Regions from separate parts of the Baekduia sp. Peel2402 genome, predicted to be linked through region 2. Evidence: riboswitches for the same ligand, from Rfam matches in the RefSeq annotation. Region 2 holds a riboswitch; each other region holds the start of a gene.
What was found. A riboswitch is a leader RNA that binds a small molecule or an ion and turns the genes downstream of it on or off. The one in region 2 is predicted to bind cyclic di-AMP.
Positions count from the first base shown of each region.

Region 1 (4,869 bases), 2.1 Mb from region 2:
CTAGCGCGGCGCCGCGCCCTCAGCTCGCCTTCGCGACCAGCGTGTAGCGCGCCTGCGCGCGCTTGCGCGCCTTGTCGGCCTCGACCTCGCGGTCCTTCGGCGCCGCGTTGGTCACCAACGACCCCAGCAGCTCCTCGGTGGCCGCCGTAATCGCGGCGACCGCGTGGTCGAACGCCTCTTCGTTGGCCTGCGACGGCTTCGTGAAGCCGCTGACCTTCCTCACGTATTGCAGCGCCGCGGCCCGGACCTCGTCCTCGGACGCCGGCGGCGCGAAGTTGTACAGGGTGCGGATGTTGCGGCACATGCACCCAAGCGTAGGACTACGCCGCCTGGGCGTCCAGCTCGGTCGCCAGGTCGGCGACCACCCGCTCCTGAGCCGCATACGCCTCGCGCAGCGCCGCCGTGGCGCCCTCATCGGCCACGACCTCGGGCGGTGGATGCAACGCCAGCGCCGCGCGCACGCGCAGCGCCAGCTCGCCGCCGCCGATCGCCTCGGCCAGGTGCGCGAGCACGCCCTCGCGGACGCGCGCGCCGTCGGCGAACGCCGCCAGGACCGTGTCCGGCGACAGCGGTGTCCGGCCGAAGACGCGTCCGTGCAGGACCGCCGGGTTCGCGCGGTGTCCGAGCGCCTGCTCGGCGGCCAGCTCGTCGCGCAGCGCCACGGCGCCCGCCAGGTGCTCGATCGCCTGCGTGATCCCGGTCGCGTCGACCGGCAGCGACGCGCGCAGCTCCTCGGAGACCGCCGCCAGCAGCGCGGCCCGCTCAGCCCGCGCGCCCGCCAGGATCGCGTCGACCTCGGCGCGGTAGGTGCTCACGCCTCCGAGACTACGAGGCGCTGAACGACTGCGTCCCGATCGCTGCCAGCAGCTGGAGCGCCTGGGCGTCGGGCGAGCCCGGAGGCGCGGTGTAGACGATCAGCCGCAGATCGCTGCCGCGGACCTGGAGGATGTCGCAGTCGATCGTGATCCGCCCGACCTCGGGATGGTCGACCGACTTGCGCGATGACGTGCGCGGCGCGACCGGCGCCTGCTCCCAGAGCTCCGCGAACTTCGGCGAGGCCTTCAGGAGATCCTCGATCAGCTCTCGCAGGACGACGTCCTCCGGGTAGCGCCCGCGCGCCTCGCGCAGATCGGCGACGACCTCGCAGTCCATGCTGCGGGACTCCTCCGAGCTGCGCACGAACCGCGTCGTCGCGCCCGTGAACTGGCTCCAGGCGATGTTGCGCTCGCGCGGGCCCAGGTCGCGCTTGTCGCCGACCAGCGCGATCGCCAGCGCGTTGGCGGCCACCACCTCGTAGGCCGCGTCGATGACCATCACCGGCACGTCGCCGAGCCGGTCGATCACGCGCTGCACCGACGGCGTCAGGTGGCGGTTGATCGTCCCGGCCAGCGGCTCGGCCTGCCCAGCGACGCGGAAGAGGTGCGCGCGCTCGTCGTCGCTGAGCCGCAGCGCACGGGCCAGCGGCGCCAGCACGGACGGCGACGGGTGCGCGGCCCGGCCCTGCTCCAGGCGCGCCAGGTAGTCCACCGACACGCCCGCCAGCTGCGCCAGCTCCTCGCGCCGCAGCCCGGGCGCGCGGCGCCGGCCGCCGCTCGGCAGCCCGACGTCGGCGGGGGAGAGGCGGTCGCGCCATGTGCGCAGGCAGGCGGCGAGCTCGGAGCACGGTCGCGCCCCTGGCGCGGCTGGTTCTCCCAGGCACTGCGGAGGCGTCTCCATGCGCTCCATTGTCGCGCACTCCGGCGCGCCTATCGTCGCCCTGCCAGTCCCAGGGAACCGGCGTCCTCTTTTGCCGCGACGGTCCAAGGCGCACCCTGGAGGCATGACCACCACCTTGATCACCGGGGCCAACAAGGGCCTCGGCCACGAGTCCGCCCGCCGTCTGATCGACGCCGGGCACGACGTCTGGGTCGGCGCCCGCGACGCCACCGCGGGCCAGGACGCCGCCGACAAGCTCGGCGCGCGCTTCGTGCAGCTCGACGTCACCGACGACGCCTCGGTCGCCGCCGCCGTCCAGACGATCCGCGACGCGGGCACCGGCCTCGACGTCCTCATCAACAACGCGGGCATCGTCGGCCCGATGGCCGCGCTGCGCGACACGACCGCCGACGACGTCGCCAAGACCTACGAGACCAACGTCTTCGGCGTCGTGCGCGTCACCCAGGCGTTCGTGCCGTTGTTGGAGGAGTCGGAGAACCCTGTGATCGTCAACGTCGCAAGCGGCCTCGGATCGCTCGCGGTCAACAACGACACGTCGCGCGTCGAGAACACCATCATCAGCCTCGGCTACCCGACGTCGAAGACCGCCGTCGTCGCGCTGAGCGACATGTACGCTCGCGCGCTGCCGAGCTTCCGCGTCAACGTCGTCGACCCCGGCTACACCGCCACCGACCTCAACGGCCATTCCGGCCACCAGACGGTGACCGAGGGGACCGACGCGATCGTGGCGATGGCGCAGGTCGGCAAGGACGGCCCGACGCAGACCTTCCAGGACCGCGACGGGCTGGTGCCCTGGTAGCGGGCGTCGCGCCTACAGGCCCGACGGGTGCCGCGCGACGTAGCCCGCCGTCGAGCGCATCCCCGGGCCCCAGCGCGAGCCGCTGGCGGAGCGGCCGCTGGTGTCGTAGCGGCGGCCGTTGATGACCATGAACGCGTGGCCGCTGTTGGCGTAGATCGTGACGTACTTGCCACGACCCGGCTTGCCGTAGGACATCAACTCGCCCGAGTCCATCGGGCGACCCAGGCGGCCCATGCCGTGCAAGACGTAGGACACGGTGCCCGAGCAGTCGTAGCCGGCCGCCGTGAAGGAGCCGTGGCCGCCGCCGTAGATGTAGGGCTTGAACTGGATGCGGTTGGCGGCCGCGACGGCGCGGCGCAGGAGGATCACGTGGCGGGGGACCACCCGGACGCCGCCGATGCCGGAGCGCTTGAGCACCGGGTGCGTGCCGGTCACGCCGAGCGCCGACCATGTGCCGGGGCCAACGACGCCGTCGGCGGTCAGCCCGTGGGCGCGCTGAAAGGTCTTGACGGCGCTCGCGGTGCCGGGTCCGAAGACGCCGTCGGCGGCGATGCCGAGCTTGCGCTGCAGGAGCCGCACCGAGCCGCCACGGGAGGACGACCCGCCGCCACGCGAAGCGCGCGACGTCCCGCCGGCGCGCGACGCGGCGCGCGCCTTGCCGGACTGGTGGACCAAGCGCCAGGTGACCGTGCCGACGATGCCGTCGACCGACAACCCGTGCTTGCGCTGGAACCGGCGCACGGCCTTGTAGGTGCCCTTGCCGAAGATGCCGTCGGCGGGGGAGAGGCCGAGGTCGCGCTGCAGGACCTTGACGCGCACGCCGTGGCTGCCCTTCTTCAGCGGCTTGGCGTCAGCCGCTGAGGCAGCCGGAAGCGAGATGGCGGCCGCCGCGAGGAGCGGGACCAGTGCGTGGCGGGATCTGGGAACAGGCATAGGGGGCTGCGCCTACGAGGTGAGCTGTCGGGCTCGCGCCGTACAGACGGCGCTACGCGGTCATCCGGACCGTGATTCGCCCCGGCGACCGGGATGCGGTCGCAGTGGGTCCCCCGTCCGTTCGTCTCCGAACGGCTCGGCACGCCGTCGTTCTACCAGTCGAAATCCCTGCAAAGCGCAAGATCCCTTGCAGGATCCATAACCGCAAAGCGCCGTGCTAGACGCCGACGCGACGCATCGAGCGCACGGCGAGCGCCCCGAGCGCGCCCACCAGGCCGACGGTGGCCAGCAGCGCCGGCCACGTCTCGGCCCACGTCACGTGCGCGACGAAGCCCTGCCGGACGCCATCCAGCACCTGCGTGACCGGGTTGACGGTGGCGATCGCCTGCATCCAGCCGGCCAGCAGGTCCATCGGCGCGTAGGCGGTGGTGAACAGCACGGCCATGAAGCCGACGGTCTGCATCAGCGGTGCCGCCTGCTGGGTCTTGAACTTCAACGCGACCAGGACCGCGTACAGCGCCATCGCGGTCGCCAGGCCCATCACCAGCAGCGCGTCGATCGCCAGCGCGCCGGCGCCCGGCCAGTCGACGCCCAGCGCGAAGGCCACGATCAGCAGGAACGTCGCGGGCAGCAACGCGCGCAGCGCCGCGCTCGCCACCAGCCCCGCGAGGATCGTCACGCGCGGCGCGGGGCAGACCATCAGCCGATCGAACCAGCCGCGCTCGATGTCGCGCGCGAGGTTCACGCCGGTCGCCGCGCCCGTGAACGCCGCTCCTTGCAAAAGGCCTACAGGAACGATGAACGTGCGGAAGTCGGTGGCGTCGAAGCCCGGCAGCTGGGCCGCCTCGCCGAACACGCCGCTCAACCCCACCAAGAAGATCGACGGCGCCAGGACGCCCGGCAGCGCCGCGCCCGGCACGCGCGTCAGCTCGTTCAGCGCCCGCCGCACGAGCGCGCCGATGACCGCCAGCGAGCGCCTCATGCGTTGCGCAGCCTTCCGCGCAGCGCGAGCACCGCAAGCGCGGCGAACACGAGCACCAGCCCGACCGCCGCCGCAAGGCCTTCAAGAACAGGCGCAGCCGAGATCCCCGAGATGATGGGGTCGCGCATCCCGTCGGCGACGTAGGACAAGGGGTTGATGTCGGCGAACCAGTCGGCCGGCGCCTCCAGCAGCGCGCGTGGGAAGAACGCGCTGGAGACGAACAGCACGACGAAGACCAGCGGGAAGATCCCCTGGACGGTCGAGGCGTTGCGCGCCCGCAACGCGATCAGCACGCCGAGCGCGGCGAAGCCGGTCCCGGCGATCGCCCCGATCAAGATCACCAACAAGACGCCGAGCACGCCGCCGTGAAACGACACGCCGAAGACCGCGCCGAGGATCAGGAACCAGACGACCTGCGCGGCGGCGATCGCGGTCCCGG
Region 1 covers NZ_CP199582.1:282,709-287,577, reverse strand. Annotated here, with positions in the region: gene ACT01A_RS01460 (CAP domain-containing protein) at 1-4, shown strand, start outside; gene ACT01A_RS01455 (DUF2277 domain-containing protein) at 20-304, opposite strand; gene ACT01A_RS01450 (hypothetical protein) at 321-815, opposite strand; gene ACT01A_RS01445 (helix-turn-helix transcriptional regulator) at 826-1,716, opposite strand; gene ACT01A_RS01440 (SDR family NAD(P)-dependent oxidoreductase) at 1,820-2,515, shown strand; gene ACT01A_RS01435 (NlpC/P60 family protein) at 2,528-3,448, opposite strand; cyclic di-AMP (ydaO/yuaA leader) riboswitch at 3,458-3,590, opposite strand; gene ACT01A_RS01430 (ABC transporter permease) at 3,666-4,430, opposite strand; gene ACT01A_RS01425 (ABC transporter permease) at 4,427-4,869, opposite strand, start outside.
Region 1: another riboswitch for cyclic di-AMP. It lies ahead of ACT01A_RS01435 (NlpC/P60 family protein); the one in region 2 lies ahead of ACT01A_RS18220 (transglycosylase family protein).

Region 2 (4,869 bases):
CGTCACGCGACGGTCGAAGCGGCCCGGGCGCAGCAGCGCCGAGTCAAGGACATCAGGTCGGTTGGTGGACGCCAGCACGATGACGCCCTCGGACCCGTCGAAGCCGTCCATCTCGGTGAGGATCTGGTTGAGCGTCTGCTCGCGCTCGTCGTGCCCGCCGAGCGACGCGCCGCCACCGCGTTGGCGGCCGATCGCGTCGAGCTCGTCGATGAAGATGATCGACGGCGCCGCGGTCTTGGCCTGCGTGAACAGATCGCGGACGCGGGACGCGCCCACGCCGACGACCATCTCGATGAACTCGCTCGCGCTGATCGAGAAGAACGGGACGTTGGCCTCGCCCGCGACCGCGCGCGCCAGCAGCGTCTTGCCCGTGCCGGGCTGGCCGCTCAACAACACGCCCTTGGGGATCATCGCGCCGAGCGACCGGTACTTGTCCGGGTTCTTGAGGAAGTCCACGACCTCCTCGAGCTCGTCTTCGGCCTCATCGATGCCGGCGACGTCGGCGAACGTCGTCCGCGTTCCGGTGGCCGCGTCGTAGCGCTTGGCGCGCGAGCGGCCCAGACCGCCGAGGCCGGCCGCGCCCCCGCCAGCCGCGCGGCGCGCCAGGAAGACGAACAACCCCACCAACAACAGCGTCGGCCCGAAGAACAGCAACAGGTCGGCCCAGATCGAGCGCCCGCTGTCCAGTGCCTTGGCCGAGACGATGACGCCCTTCTCGCGCAGCTGGTTGAGCAGCGTGTCGTCGGCCGGGGCGAACGCCGGGCGGAAGGTGGTGAACTTGACCTCCGCGTCGTCCTTGGAGTCCTGCGGCTTGACCTTGTTCTTGAACTCGCCCTGGAGGCTGTCTCCCTTGGCGAAGACCTCCTTGACGTTGTTCTTGTCGACCTCGCTGAGGAACTGCGAGTACGGGACCTCGGCGCGGTCGGTCGACTGCGGCACCAGCGACGCAAACAGGAAGTTCAGCGCCAGCAGCGCGACGACGAAGTAGATGAAGCGCCGGCCTCCGGGCGGACGCGGCATGCCCATCGGTCCCTGCTTCTTCTCCTCGGGCGCGCCCTCGACGCGCCACGGCGTCGGTTGGCGATCGTCCCTGCGACGGGGGGCTTCTGACTCCGGAGGCATGCGGTGGCGACGCAGTGTACGAGCCCAGACGGCGACCTTTGCCCTGCACGTCGCTGAGGCCGATCCAAAGGTCGGTCCCGAACGGTTATGTCAAGCCGCACGCGTCGTTCAGATGTGCTTGGCTTTGCCGTCGTACACCAGCCGAGTCCCGGTCGCCACGGCGCCCGGGAGCGGGGGACCCAATGGAGCCATCACGCATGGCTCCCGGGGCGAATCGGCGCCTTCACGGCGCAGTAGCGCAGCTCTTCAGCGCGAGCCCGACAGCTAACCCCGTAGGCCTGAAAGAGCAAAGGAAGCACCTCGTCGTGATCTCAGACCTCGAACGCGCCTGCCAGGCTTCGCTGGAGCGCTCGCGTGCCCGCCGCACCGCGGTGGCCGCGCGCCTGGCCATGGTGCGCCGACGGCGCCGTCGGCGCTCCGGCAGCAGCGTCGCCGCCACGCTCGTCGCCGTCTTCGCGCTCGGCGCGCCGCTGGCGCTCGGCCAGACGGCCGCCCAGGCGCCCGCGCCGCAGACGCTCAAGGCCGGTTCCTCCGGCGCCGCCGTCAAGGCGCTGCAGGCCGCGCTCGGCATCAAGCAGACCGGGAAGTTCACCGCGACCACCGCCCGCGCCGTCAAGAGCTTTCAGCGCAAGAACGGGCTGACGGTCGACGGCATCGTCGGGCCGCAGACCGCCGGCGCGCTCGGCCTGTCCAGCGGGCTGGCTGAAGACGCCGAGACCGCCTCGGCGGCCGCGGTCTCCGGCGACGCCTCCGCGACGCTGGCGAAGATCGCCCAGTGCGAGTCCGGCGGCGATCCGACCGCGATCTCCGCCGACGGCGTCTACCGCGGCAAGTACCAGTTCACGCGCTCGACCTGGAAGGCGATGGGCGGCAGCGGCGATCCCGCCGCGGCGCCCGAGGCCGAGCAGGACCAGCGCGCCGCCGCGCTCCTGGCCGCGCAGGGCACCGCGCCCTGGCCGGTCTGCGGCGCGCAGGCCTAGACAAACCACCACCGGTCACGTCGTCCCGCACCGCGCGGCGCAATCGCGCGCGGTGCGGTCGTGGCGGAAGCCCCGCGCGCGGTTTGTGCGAGGCTTCCGCCACCGTGTCCGGTGCCTCCGACCAGCTTTCCCTGACGCTCGGCCCGTCGTTCAGCGTGCGGGTCGAGGATCACTTCAGCCCCGGCTTGACCGGCCGGCGCGACCGCGAGTACGTCTCGCCGCCGCAACCGCGCGACGAGGCGCTGACGCTCGCCGCGCTGCTGCTGGACTTCGGCGGTGAGCTCGACGGCGACGGCCCCTGGCACCGCGCGGTGGCCGGTGGGCGCCGCACCGTGCGCCTTTTGGCTGCCGACTGACGCTCAAGATCGGACGGCCTCGTGCCGATCACCGGGGAGCAACGCAACGCACCGCAGCACCTCCTCCTGCATCATCGTTTGACCTCCTCGCCCGGAGCCCCTGTGCCAGCAGGGGCTCTGGTCGTTAACGGGTGCCTAACGGGTGCCCGTCAGCAGCGCCGCCGCCATCGCGACGAGCGCCAGCGGCGCGCCGATCAGGCTGAAGCGCAGCGCGCTCGGCTCCGCGCCCGCAGACCGCGCGGCCTTGAACCACAGGTAGGCCGACAGCGAGCCGGTGACCGCGAGGTTCGGCCCGAGGTTGAGGCCGAACAGCAGCGCGCGCGGATGCGGCGGCGGAGCGGCGCTGAGCAGGACCGCGGCCGGGAGGTTGTTGACCAAGATCGCGGCGCACGCGCCGATCGCGGTCGTCTCTAGCGGTGACGCGGACGCGAGCAGCTCGGCCGGTCCCGACCAGGTGCGGGCGAGCGCCCCGAGCAAAACCGAGACGCTGAAGAGGCCCAGCAGCGCGAGCGGGCCGACGGCCTCGGCGACGGCGTCGCCCTCAACGCGCCGCACGAGCACCGCGATGACGCCGACCGCGAGCACGGGCAGGCTGGGGTCGGGCAGCACCAGGACCAGCACGGCGGCGATCGCGCAGGCGACGACGCTGAGGGGGCGCGGACGCTCGGCCTTGGCTGGCGCACGGTCGCGAGCGTCGTTGCCGCCGTCGCAGCGCGGGTGTCGTCCTTGCCAGGCCATCAACCCGAGCGCCGTCACGACCGCTGCCGCCAGCGCTCCGGGCAGCACGCGCGCCACGAACGTCGCGCCCGACACCGGCTCGCTGGCCAACACCAACAGGTTGGTCAGGTTCGCGCCGGGCAGCAGCAGCGACGAGGCGTTGGCCATCAGGACCGACCCGTACAAGAAGGGTCCTTCCTCGACGCCTGCCCCACGCGCCGCGCCGATCAGCACCGGCGTCAGGAACACGACCGCGGTGTCGAGGTTCAGCAGTGCGGTGACGACCGCCACCAGCGCTAGCGCGACCGCCAACAGTCGCCGCGGGTGATCGGTCACGCCCAGCAGCCGCGCGCTGGCCCAGGCGAACAGCCCGTCACGGTCGGCGACCAACCCCAACATCAACAGCCCGGCGACCAACAGGAACGGCCCGCGCGCCTGGTCGGCGGCGTCCCGCGCGCGCTCGTCGGTGCAGAACGCGACGACGGCGCCGGCCAGCACCGGCGCTACGAGGAACCGCTCGACGCGACCGCCATCCATGACGCGCCCAAGCGTGCCCGCTCGCGCTGTCGCATACTCAGGGGAACGCGATGAAGCGGATCGGACTCCTCGCCGGCGCAGCCTGCGCCCTCATCATCACCGGCTGCGGCGGCGAGAAGCCCGCCACGGCCACCGCGCCCGTGCGCTTGGTGGTGACCTCGCCGTCCGATCAGGGCACGGTCCGCGACGAGCGCGTCGAGTTCCGCGGCACGGTCTCCCCGGCGGGCGCGACCGTGCTCGTCCGCGGCGAGAAGGCCTTGGTGTCAGGCGGCACGTGGTCGGCGCAGATTGGCCTGGAGGAGGGCGTCAACGTCGTCGACGTCTTGGCCTCCTCCGGCACCGCGCGCCCGGCGCTGACCGCGGTGCGCGTCCGGCGCGTGGTCGAGGTCACGGTCCCCGACGTCGTCGGCCTGTCCGCCAACGACGCCCAGCAGGAGCTCGAGGACGCGAACCTGAAGGCCGACTTGCAGACCGAGAACGGCGGTTTCTTCGACGAGCTGCTCGGCGGCTCGCCGAAGGTCTGCGACACGTCCCCGGCGGGCGGCACGTCGGTCGCGCCGGAGACGACGGTCGACGTGCACCTCGCCCGCGATTGCTGAGCGGGCGCGGACGCCGCGCTACGTGGCGCGCGGCTCGGTGGCGATCAGGTCGATCCGCGCCGCGCCGTCGCGCCGCACGACGCCGAAGACGATCCGGCCGGTGATCGGCGCCGCGCCCTGGCGCGTCACGGTGTACTTGCCCTCGGCGCGGCCGGCGGTTCCGCCGGTGGTCTTCAGGTCGCTCAGCTCGTACTTCTGCACGTTGTCGGCGGCGAACTGCGACTTGTAGGTGTTGACGACCGCCAGCCGCCCGCGCTGCACGTCCGCCGTCGTCCCGTAGCGGCGCACGTTCGGCGTCAGGACCCGGCGCAGCGCGTCGGGGTTCTCGTCGGTGTAGGCGGAGGCGAACTTCTGCGCCGCCGATCGGACCTCGCCGGCCGAAAGCGGCCCGGTCTTGGTGCCGTCGCCAGCGCCGCCCACCCAGCGGATGAACAGCACGGCCGGGATCAGCAGGACGACGATCGTCGCCGCCAGCGCCTGCTTGCGGCCTCGGCCGCGCTGGACCTTGACGTCCCCGGGACGACGCGGCGGGGGCGCGCCGTTGTCGCCCGCGGCGCC
Region 2 covers NZ_CP199582.1:3,737,962-3,742,830, forward strand. Annotated here, with positions in the region: gene ftsH (ATP-dependent zinc metalloprotease FtsH) at 1-1,026, opposite strand, end outside; cyclic di-AMP (ydaO/yuaA leader) riboswitch at 1,252-1,416, shown strand; gene ACT01A_RS18220 (transglycosylase family protein) at 1,428-2,102, shown strand; gene ACT01A_RS18225 (hypothetical protein) at 2,207-2,458, shown strand; gene ACT01A_RS18230 (SLC13 family permease) at 2,594-3,712, opposite strand; gene ACT01A_RS18235 (PASTA domain-containing protein) at 3,763-4,311, shown strand; gene ACT01A_RS18240 (protein kinase domain-containing protein) at 4,330-4,869, opposite strand, start outside.

Region 3 (4,869 bases), 2.3 Mb from region 2:
CCGGCAGGTAGCGGTCGAGCTCCCACTGCGTGACCTGCACGCGGTAGTCCTCCCACTCCTGCCGCTTGATCTCGATGAAGCGGTTGAACATGTGCTCGCCGAGGGTGCGCAGGACGAGCTCGGACTCGGCGGTCAGCTCGACGGCCTCGCCGAGGGTCTCGGGGAGCTGCTCGATGCCGAGGCGCTTTCGCTCGTCGGGCGAGAGGTGGTAGAGGTTCTTCTCCATCGGCTCGGGCAGCTCGTAGCCCTTCTCGATGCCCTCCAGACCAGCCTGTAGGAGGGCGGCGAAGGTCAGGTAGGGGTTGCAGGCGGGGTCCGGGCAGCGCAGCTCCATGCGCGTGCCGTTCTCCTTGCCGGGGTGGTAGAGCGGCACCCGGACGAGCGCGGAGCGGTTGCGTCGGCTCCAGGCGACGTAGACCGGCGCCTCGTAGCCGGGGACGAGCCGCTTGTAGGAGTTGACCCACTGGGCGAAGATGGAGGACAACTCGCGGGCGTGCTTGAGCTGGCCGGCGATGAAGGCCTTGCCGATGTCGCTCAGGAAGTACGGGTCGTCGGCGTCGAACATCGCGTTCTTGCCGTCCTTGAAGAGCGACAGGTGCGTATGCATGCCCGACCCGTTCTCGCCGAAGAGCGGCTTGGGCATGAACGTGGCATGCCAGCCGTACTTCATGGCGTACTCCTTGACCGTGATCTTGTGGGTCATGCAGTCGTCGGCCATCTTGAGGGCGGGCGCGTAGCGCATGTCGACCTCGTGCTGCGAGGGGCCGACCTCGTGGTGGGAGTACTCGACGTGGATGCCGAGCTGCTCCAGCGCGATGACGGTCTCGCGGCGCACGTCGGAGCCGGCGTCCAGGGTGGTGAGGTCGAAGTAGCCGCCCTCGTCCAGGACCTCGGTCCCGTTCTTGTCCTTGAAGAGGAAGTACTCCAGCTCGGGACCGACGTTGAAGGTGTCGAAGCCCATCGTGTGCATGCGATCCAGGGCGCGGCGCAGCACGTGCCGCGGGTCGCCCTCGTAGGGCGTGCGCTCCGGCGTGAGGACGTCGCAGAAGACGCGGCCGACGCCCTGCTCCTCCGGCCGCCAGGGCAGGATCGCGAAGGTGCTGGGGTCCGGCATGGCGATCATGTCGGACTCCTCGATCGCGTTGAACCCCGTGATGGAGGAGCCGTCGAAGCCCATGCCGTTCTCGAAGGCGTCGTCCAACTCGGCGGAGTTGATGCTGAACGACTTCAGCTGGCCGAGGATGTCCGTGAACCAGAAGCGGATGAACCGCAGCTGGTGCTCGTCCACGAGGGCCTTGACATCCTCCACCGTGCGGGGTGCTTCGCTCATTGCCGGGACCCTAGAGGATCCGTGGTGTGACGCTGGTCGGAAGCTGAACGCCGTTGTGTCGAGGGAGACGGCGGTGGAGCGCTACGCGCGGGTGGCGCGGCGCGGCGGCGCAGCGCGGTTAGCGCTGGTGCAGGGCGAGCGTCGCGGCGCGGGGCGCGTAGACGGTCGTGTGGGAGGCCTTGGCCGCGGCGGGCTTGGCGCCGGCGTGGCGCACGGCGGCCTGCGAGGAGGACGTCATCGCCGCGAGGAGGATCAGGATCGCGCCGAGGGCGACGGCCCAGAGCGCGATGCGGTCGGGGCGGTGGCCGACGCGGTCGGAGGTCGTCCGGCCGCGATGGCGCTGGGCCATCGAACGCTCGGCGGCGTTCGCGAGACGACCGGCTTCGGTCGGACGGCCCTTGATCTGGATGGTGCGGCGCACGCCGGCGGGCGGCGGCGGGCTCGCAAAGGGGTCGTCGGCCGCGCTGAGGTGGGCGAGCTCGTGGGCGACGGCAGCGGCCGGGGTGTCGACGGCGGCGGTGGCGACGTCAGCCTCGGTGAGAAGCTCGATCGTGCGGCCGCGAGCGTCGTCGCTGGCGTGCAGCTCGATCGTGCGCGAGCGCGAGCGGGCGCCGCTGCGGGCGTCGTCCTGCTCGATCGCGCGGGCGACGGCGCGTGCGCGGCGAGCGTTGGCGTCGTCGTCCTCGGAGACGAGCTCGAGGGTGCGAGAGGTGCCGTGGGACAGGGCAGCAGCGTCAGCGGGGACGAACACGCCGTGGAGCGGGTGGGCGGCGCCGTCTGCGCCGGGGACGGCGGTGGCCGTGGCCGGAGCGGCGGTCAGGCGCTCATCGAGGGGCGCAGCGCCGGCGGCGTCACGCCCGCGCGTCATGCGACGGCGCGGGACGAAGTCGATGTCCTCACCGAGCCAGTCATCGGCCGGACGACGGCCGGGGGCCGCGAGATCCTCGCGCTCCTGCTGCACATCGGCCCACCAGTTGGGCGCGTCCGTCGATGGCATGACGTGTTCTCGGTTCCTCTTCCTTGGGCTTACGGGGTTAGCTGACGGGCTCGCGCCGAAGAGCGGCGCTACGCGAATGCGATTCGCCCCAAACCAACATGGGTCCCCCGCTCCACGACAGGTTGCCCTGGCGAGGATTCAGCGGTTGTGAACGGCGGCATCGTAGCAACGTCGAAATTCCCTGCTAGTTCGCAGAGTTATGGCAAGCGCGAACTGACGGCATAGTCAGGCATGCGTCGGACGGAATGAGCCCGCACCTAGCGGGAAACCGCCGCTTGACATCCGCGAAGCGGCCCGGTGACGAGTTGCTGAGCTCGTGCGAATCCGCTCTTGACAAGGTCGCGCGGCGGACACACGGACGTTTCGTCCCCTGGCGGGACCGTGTCGCGCCGGGCACGGCCGCGCTGCTTGCAACGCCACACACGATCCCGGCCAGCGACCCAGGCCGCTGGCCTGGCCCGGATCGTCAGGCGCGGCGAGGCGGCGGCGGGATCAGCGGCCCGAGACGGTGGCTACGTAGTCGGCGACGTCCTTGGCGTCGTCGCCGTACAAAAGCCCCGAGGGCATCTGGCCGTTGCCGGAGGCGCGGCCGTTCTTGATGGCATCGAGCACGAACGCGGGCTTGAGGTTGCCGCCGTTGAGCGTGTCGAGGTTCGGACCAACCCGGCCGACGGCGTGAGAGCCGGCGAGCGTGTGGCAGGTCGAGCACTTCTCAGCGAAGAGCGCGCGGCCGTTGGTCTGGGCGCCGGTGAGCTGAACGCCGCCAGCGCCGTGGCTGGCGTGATCCTCGCCGTTGTTGACGAGGATGACGGCCGGCAGCGTGACGCCAAGCGCGACGATCACGACCGCGATGCCGACGCTCCACACGCGGCGCTGGGCACGCGTCTCCTTCTTGGAGCCCGCGGGGGGCCGGCCACTGCGCATCGCAGCCAGCACGACCGACAGGCCGATTGCCAGGAACGCGAGGACGAACACGAGGGTCCCGATCACGAGCGTGACCCTATCCGCAGACCCGGGTGCCAAATCAAGTCCGGACCGTCGCGCCGGACTGACGAAGCGGCGGGAAGACGACGCGGAGGACAGCGCGAAGTGGTGCCCCGGGCAGCGAAGGACGGCGCGATGCTGACTCCAACACGGAGGAGGACGGTGCGAAACGGAGGGCCCAGCGCGGTGGAAAGAGAGGGCATGGCTCAGCGGCGGCGGCCGGCGGCGAAGCTCTGGACGGGTGGTGCGATGGCGCGAAAGTCGTCGGTGCCGGTGGCGGCGAGGTCGTCATCGTCGGCGGTGGCGGCGGGTGTGACGGGCCGGAGCGGTGTGGGCGCGATGGCGCCGTCGTCGGTGGCGTCGGTGGTGGCGGCCGCGGGTTCGCCCTCGGCGGCAGCGGCGTGGCGGGCCTCCTGACGGGCGAGCTCGAGGGCGTCGAGCATGGAGACGACGATGTCGGCGGAGATGGTCTCGGAGGAGCCGCCGGTGACCGAGGTGAGGTGCGGCGTCGAGACATCGGCGGCTGGACGCGCGCGGAGGGCGCCGGTGGCGTCGAGGCGGGCGAGGCGGCGGATGACGACGTTGATCGCACCGCCTGCGGAGGCATGACGCTCAAGAACGCCTTCGGCGACGACGAGCGGCTCGGCCCGGACGATCGTGCGGTCACGCTCGTAGACGTTGGGCGGCACGACGAGGTTGACCGTCCCCATCTCGTCCTCCAGCAGCAGGAAGCAGACGCCCTTCGCGGTGCCCGGGCGCTGGCGCGCGACGACCAGGCCGCCGATGCGGACGGCCGTGCCGTGGCGCAGGCGACGCAGATCGCCGCTGGTGACCATGTCCTTCGCCTTCAGCTCGTCGCGCAGCAGCCCAAGCGGGTGCGTGGCGGTTGTCAGGCCGGTCGTCGTGTAGTCGGCGATCATCGCCTCCCAGCCGGTGAGCGCAGCCAGGTCCGGCGTCTGGCCGACGCCGAGCGGCAGCGAGAGCTGGGTCCCGGAGTCGATGCGGGTACGGCGGCCGGACACGCCGACCACCGACGTCAGCAGGCGCTTGCCGGGCGCGGCGACCCCCAGATCCCACAGGGCCCGGCGCCGCGAGCCGTCCGTGAGCGCATCGCAAGCGCCCGACCACGCGAGCTGCTCCAGCGCCGCACGACCGGCTCCAGCGCGCGATGCAAGGTCCTCGATCGTGCGGAACGGCCCTGCCGCCTCGCGCGCGGCGACCAGCGCCTCCACGTCGTCCTGACGCACGCCCAGCACATAGCCCAGGCCGATCCGCACGCCGGGCGTGCCGTCCGCGGCCACGTCGACGACCGTGCACCCCACCCCGCTCGCGTTGACGTCCGGCGGCAGCACCTCGATCCCACGCCGCTGCGCCTCGTGCACGAGCGCGTCCGGCGGGTAGAAGCCCATTGGCTGCTCGTCCAACAGCGACGCCAGGAACTCGGTGGCGTAGTGCACCCGCAGGTAGGTCGACTGATAGGCCAGCAGCCCGAAGGCCGCGCCGTGCGCCTTAGGGAACCCGAAGCCCGAGAAGCCCTTCACCTGGTCCCAGACGCGCT
Region 3 covers NZ_CP199582.1:1,399,451-1,404,319, forward strand. Annotated here, with positions in the region: gene ACT01A_RS06880 (glutamine synthetase family protein) at 1-1,330, opposite strand, end outside; gene ACT01A_RS06885 (hypothetical protein) at 1,449-2,327, opposite strand; cyclic di-AMP (ydaO/yuaA leader) riboswitch at 2,339-2,481, opposite strand; gene ACT01A_RS06890 (c-type cytochrome) at 2,820-3,317, opposite strand; gene ACT01A_RS06895 (DNA polymerase III subunit alpha) at 3,518-4,869, opposite strand, start outside.
Region 3: another riboswitch for cyclic di-AMP. It lies ahead of ACT01A_RS06885 (hypothetical protein); the one in region 2 lies ahead of ACT01A_RS18220 (transglycosylase family protein).

Region 4 (4,869 bases), 1.9 Mb from region 2:
CGAGCGCGTCGAGCACCCCGGCGGCGTCCTGCGCCAGCTCCTTGATCGTGAACGGCTCGCCAACCGGATCGCTGCGCCCGATCCCACGGTGGTCGTAGGCCACCACGTCGAAGTCCTCCGCCAACCCCTTCAGGAACGGCTCACCCCACGCCAGGTGCGTCCCGCTCATCCCCTGGATCAGCAGCAGCGGCTCGCTCCCGCTCCCGGATCGCTGGTGGAACAGCTGACGGCCGCCGACGGTCAGGTGCGTCATGCGGCGGACGCTACACGCTGATCGGCAGGACCAGCTGGCCCGGCGGGACCGGGCGAGGACCCGATCCCCGCCCGCCCTCCGACGGCGTGTCGTCGGCCTCGTCCTCGAAGGAGGCGACGCGGACGCCGAGGAGGCGGACGGGGCGTTGAGGTGCGTAGTCGCGGAAGAGGTCGAGGGCGACGGAGATGATCGTGGCCTCGTCGTTCATGTAGGTGTCGATCGTCTTCGCGCGGGTCACCGTGGTCCAGTCGTCGAGGCGGACCTTGATCGCGATGTTCTTGCCGCGCGTCTCCTTGCGCTGGAGGCCTTCGGCGAGCTTCTTGGCCTGGCCGCGCAGGATCGACTCCAGCTGGGCGTGGTCGGCGACGTCCTCGTCGAAGGTCGTCTCGACCGAGCGCGACTTGGCGACGCGCGTGGTCTCGACCGGCGACTCGTCGTGCAGGTGCGCGCGGCGGTGCAGGTCGTAGCCGTAGCGCTCGCCAAAGCGCTCCTGGAGCTCCTCAACGGGCGCGTTCTGCAACGCGCCGAGCGTCGCGAAGCCCATCTCGGCTAGGCGCGCGGCGGTCTTGGGGCCGATGCCCGGGACGATCCGCGGCGAGCGGTCGGCGATGTGGGCGGCGCACTGCTCGCGGCCGATGGCGACGAAGCCGGCGGGCTTGCCGAGGTCAGACGCGATCTTGGCCACCAGCCGGTTGGGCGCGACGCCGGCCGAGATCTGGATGCCGGTGGCCTCCTTGACGTCGGCGATCAACGCCCTCAACAACGGGATCGGCTTCTCGTCGACGTCGCTGAGGTCCGCGTAGGCCTCGTCGATCCCCGCCTGCTGGAGGATCGCGATCCGCTCGCGGACCACCCCCCACACCTCGCGCGACTTCTCCGAATACGCGGCGTGGTCGGGCGGGATCGTGATCGCCTGCGGGCACCGGCGCTTGGCCTCGGCCGCGCTCATCGCGCTGCCGATCCCGAACTTCCGCGCCTCGTAGGACGCGGTCGTCACGACCGCGCGCGGGCCGGTCCCGGCGACGATCACGGGAAGACCGCGCAGCTCGGGCCGCCGCTGCAGCTCGACGGACGCGAAGAACGCATCGCAGTCGAGGTGGGCGATGACCCGCTTGGCCATGCCCGCCAGGGTACGCGGCGCCAGTGACGGCGACGCGTGGCCCTGGCGGACAGGCCGGTGATGCGGGTGCGACGTCGACGCGGCTAGCGCGTCGTGAGGACCGTGCCGGTCGAGCCGAAGCCGAGCTTCGTCTTCGTCGCGGCGGTCAGGTCGAACTCGCGGGCGCCGACGTACGGGCCGCGGTCGATGACCGGGACGCGCACCGTGCGCCCCTTGTAGTGCAACGTCACCTTGGTGCCGCACGGCAGCGACTTGTTGGCGACGCCGAGCGTGCCCGGCGTCAGCGTCCCGCCGCAGGCGAGGTGGCCGCCGTAGAGGCCCGGGCCGTACCAGGACGCGAGCGCCCGACGGTAGACGCGCGTAGTCCCGGCCTGGTGACGGGCCGAGGACAGCTCGCGGGTGCCGCCGAAGTGCACGCGGATCCGGCGGGTGCCGGTCTTCGCCGCGCGCCAGGCCAGCACGTAGCGGCCCTTGGCGTTCGTGCGGTCGTGATTGACGGTGATCCAGCCGCCGCCACTCTTCTGGCGGACCTGGAGCGCCACCGCACGGCCGGAGCCGGCGGGACGCAGGGTGCCGCGCACGACGACGCGCTTGCCGGCGATCACCGTGCGGCGCACCGAGGACACCGTCAGCGAGGACGAGGCCTTGGTCGCCACCGGCGGCGGGACGGCGGTCTTCGCAGCGGCCGGCGCCGAGGCGGCGGCCGTCGTGTTCTGGGACTGCGTATCGGAATCCGCGACGGCCGGAGCCACCGCGATGATGGTCGTACTCAGCAGCGCGCCGGTGAGACCCGTGGCGCGCAGGTTCTTGAGCCTCAAGGGAGGCACCTCCTGTGGTCATCGCCTACGGGGTTAGCTGTCGGGCTCGCGGCAAGGCCGCCACCACGAACATGCCGGTCTGGCACATACGGGCGACTTCGTCGTCGCTACCGGGCCATCAGGCCCGTGATTCGCCCCATACCGGTCGGATCGCACTCACGACCAGGCAATTGGGTCCCCCGCCCGTCTCCCTATTTGCGTTCAGGTGGAGACGGCTCGGCGTTCGAACAAGCGTTCGCCAGAGTACCCATAGAACTTGATGACTGTGTGAGGAGGCTCACACTGAGAGCGCGTCTGCGGTCCCCGCGAGGACCATCCCGACCATCGCCGGGTAGAGGCAGGCGAACGGATCGAAGCCCTCGCCCACGCGCTGCTGAGCGAGCTCCAGGTAACGATCGATCTCGCTCAACGTTTCCCGATGCTGTGCTTCTGGCGACGTCGCGCACGCGAGCCGCGCCAAGGCCAATGCCTCGCTCGGATCCCCGTCGCGGAAGGCCAATTGCACCGCGGCCGACACCTAGGCGATGACCCGCTCGAACGCGAGCACGCGGCGCCCGAGCGGTACGTCCTCGCCCGGCGCCGGGCCGAGGTCCAGAAGATCCGCTCCGTCCACCACTCGCGCGGTCTGCGCACCCGCGATCGCCCGCGCCTGCTCCGGCGTCAGCCCCACCGCACGCGCGCAGCGCAGCATCAGCAGCGACGGGAAGCGCGGCCCGCCGTAGGGCAGATCCGAGGCGTACAAGATCTGCCCGGGCGGGATCGTGGAGAACAAGGTCAACATGTCGCTGATCAGCCACCACGAGGTGTCGAACAGGATGTTGGGCAGCTCGCGCGCGTGCGGCGCGATCGGCCCGAGGTCGCTGATCCCGGCGTGCGCGAGGATCAGCCGCGCACCCGGATGAGCCCGCGCCAGATCGACGACCGAGGACCCGAGATCAGGGATCCCCCGCCCCGCGTGAAAGAGCACCGGCAGCCGGTGCTCGCCGGCCAGCGCGACGACCTCGTCGACGACGGGGTTGGGCAACGTGAAGGCGTCGCTGCGCGGGTGCAGCTTGAAGCCCCGCGCGCCGGCCGCCAGCAGGCGGTGCGCCTCCTCCAGTGCGTCAGGCGCCTTCGGGTCGATCCGCCCGAGCGGGACCAGACGGCCGCCGGACTCCGCACACGACTTCAACACCCAGTCGTTGGCCTCGCGGTAGCCGTCGGGCTCGTGCATCGCGAACAGCAGCGCGCGCTGCTGGCCGGCGACGTCGAGCGCCTCGACGATCTCCTCCGGGTCGGCCTCAAAGCCGTCCGGGTCGTGGTGGCCGATGTGCGTGTGGGCGTCGAACCACTCCACGTCGGGGCCGAGCCATGCCAGCTCGGCCTCGCGCAGCTCGGTGACGACGTCGTCGAAGGGCAGGCCGCGGACGGGCACGCCCCGACTCTACGCGGCCGCGGCCTCCGCATTGACATCGGCGCCGGTCCGCAGCATCTCCAGCTCGCTGCGCAGCCGCGCCAGCCCGAGCCGGATCCGGCTCTTGGCGGTGCCGAGCGGGACGCCGGCGCGCTCGGCGATCTGATCGGCGGTCAGCCCGCCCCAGTACGCCAGCACGAGCGCCTCGCGCTGGGCGTCCGGCAGGCGGCCGAGCGCGTCGCGCACGGTCGAGCGGTCGGCGGAGGCAAGCGCGAGGTGATCCGGCTGCACGTCGGGCCGCGGCGGATCGTGCGCGACGACGACCTTCAGCCGGTCCTCCGCGCGCCCGGACGCCTGGCCCTCACGCCACAGGTCGACGGCCCGCGAGCGCGCCATCAGGCGCAGGTAGCTGCCGATCTCGCCGCGGCGCGCATCGAACTTCGACGGGTTGCGCCAGACCCGCAAGAAGACGTCTTGGACCACGTCCTGCGCGGCTGAGGCGGACCCGAGCACGCGGAACGCCGTGGCGTGCACGCTGCGGCGGTGCTCGTCGTATACGTGGCCGAAGATGGCGGGGTCGCTGAGGTCCATGGGGTGCTCCAGTCCAAGGGGTCTGTCCTACGGGGCTCGACCTACCCGCGTGACACAGACCCTACACACGCTGTTGAAGGTTCGCAACATACACTGTGCAGTGCGTATGCAAGAACCTCGCCAGGTCGGAAAGATGGATGGGGCCGGACTTGCCCCTGACGCCGTACGGCTGCGACCATCGTGATTGTGCCCGCACGCCTGACCGCTCTGGACTCCTCCTTCCTCCACCTCGAGGACGGTGGCGCCCACATGCACGTGGCCGCCGTCATGACCTTCGACGGCCCGGCCCCCGCGTACGACGACCTGCTCGAAGCCATCGGGTCGCGCCTGCACCTCGTGCCGCGCTACCGCCAGCGGCTCGCGTTCGTCCCGCTCGGCCAGGGCCGCCCGCGCTGGGTCGATGACCCGCACTTCAACGCCGGGTACCACATCCGCCACACCGCGCTGCCCGCGCCCGGCGGCGACGACGAGCTCAAGCGGCTGGCCGCGCGCGTCTTCGGCCAGCGGCTGGATCGCTCCAAGCCGCTGTGGGAGATCTGGCTGGTCGAGAACCTCAGCGACGACCGCTTCGCGATCCTCAGCAAGACGCACCACGCGCTGGTCGACGGCGTCAGCGGCGTCGACATCGTCTCGGTGCTCTTCGACGCCGCGGCCGAGCCGTCCGCCCCACCCGCACCCCCGTCCTCGCCGTGGC
Region 4 covers NZ_CP199582.1:128,986-133,854, reverse strand. Annotated here, with positions in the region: gene ACT01A_RS00650 (alpha/beta fold hydrolase) at 1-253, opposite strand, end outside; gene dinB (DNA polymerase IV) at 264-1,373, opposite strand; gene ACT01A_RS00640 (septal ring lytic transglycosylase RlpA family protein) at 1,457-2,191, opposite strand; cyclic di-AMP (ydaO/yuaA leader) riboswitch at 2,199-2,423, opposite strand; gene ACT01A_RS00635 (hypothetical protein) at 2,469-2,600, opposite strand; gene ACT01A_RS00630 (amidohydrolase family protein) at 2,709-3,605, opposite strand; gene ACT01A_RS00625 (sigma-70 family RNA polymerase sigma factor) at 3,615-4,175, opposite strand; gene ACT01A_RS00620 (WS/DGAT/MGAT family O-acyltransferase) at 4,362-4,869, shown strand, end outside.
Region 4: another riboswitch for cyclic di-AMP. It lies ahead of ACT01A_RS00640 (septal ring lytic transglycosylase RlpA family protein); the one in region 2 lies ahead of ACT01A_RS18220 (transglycosylase family protein).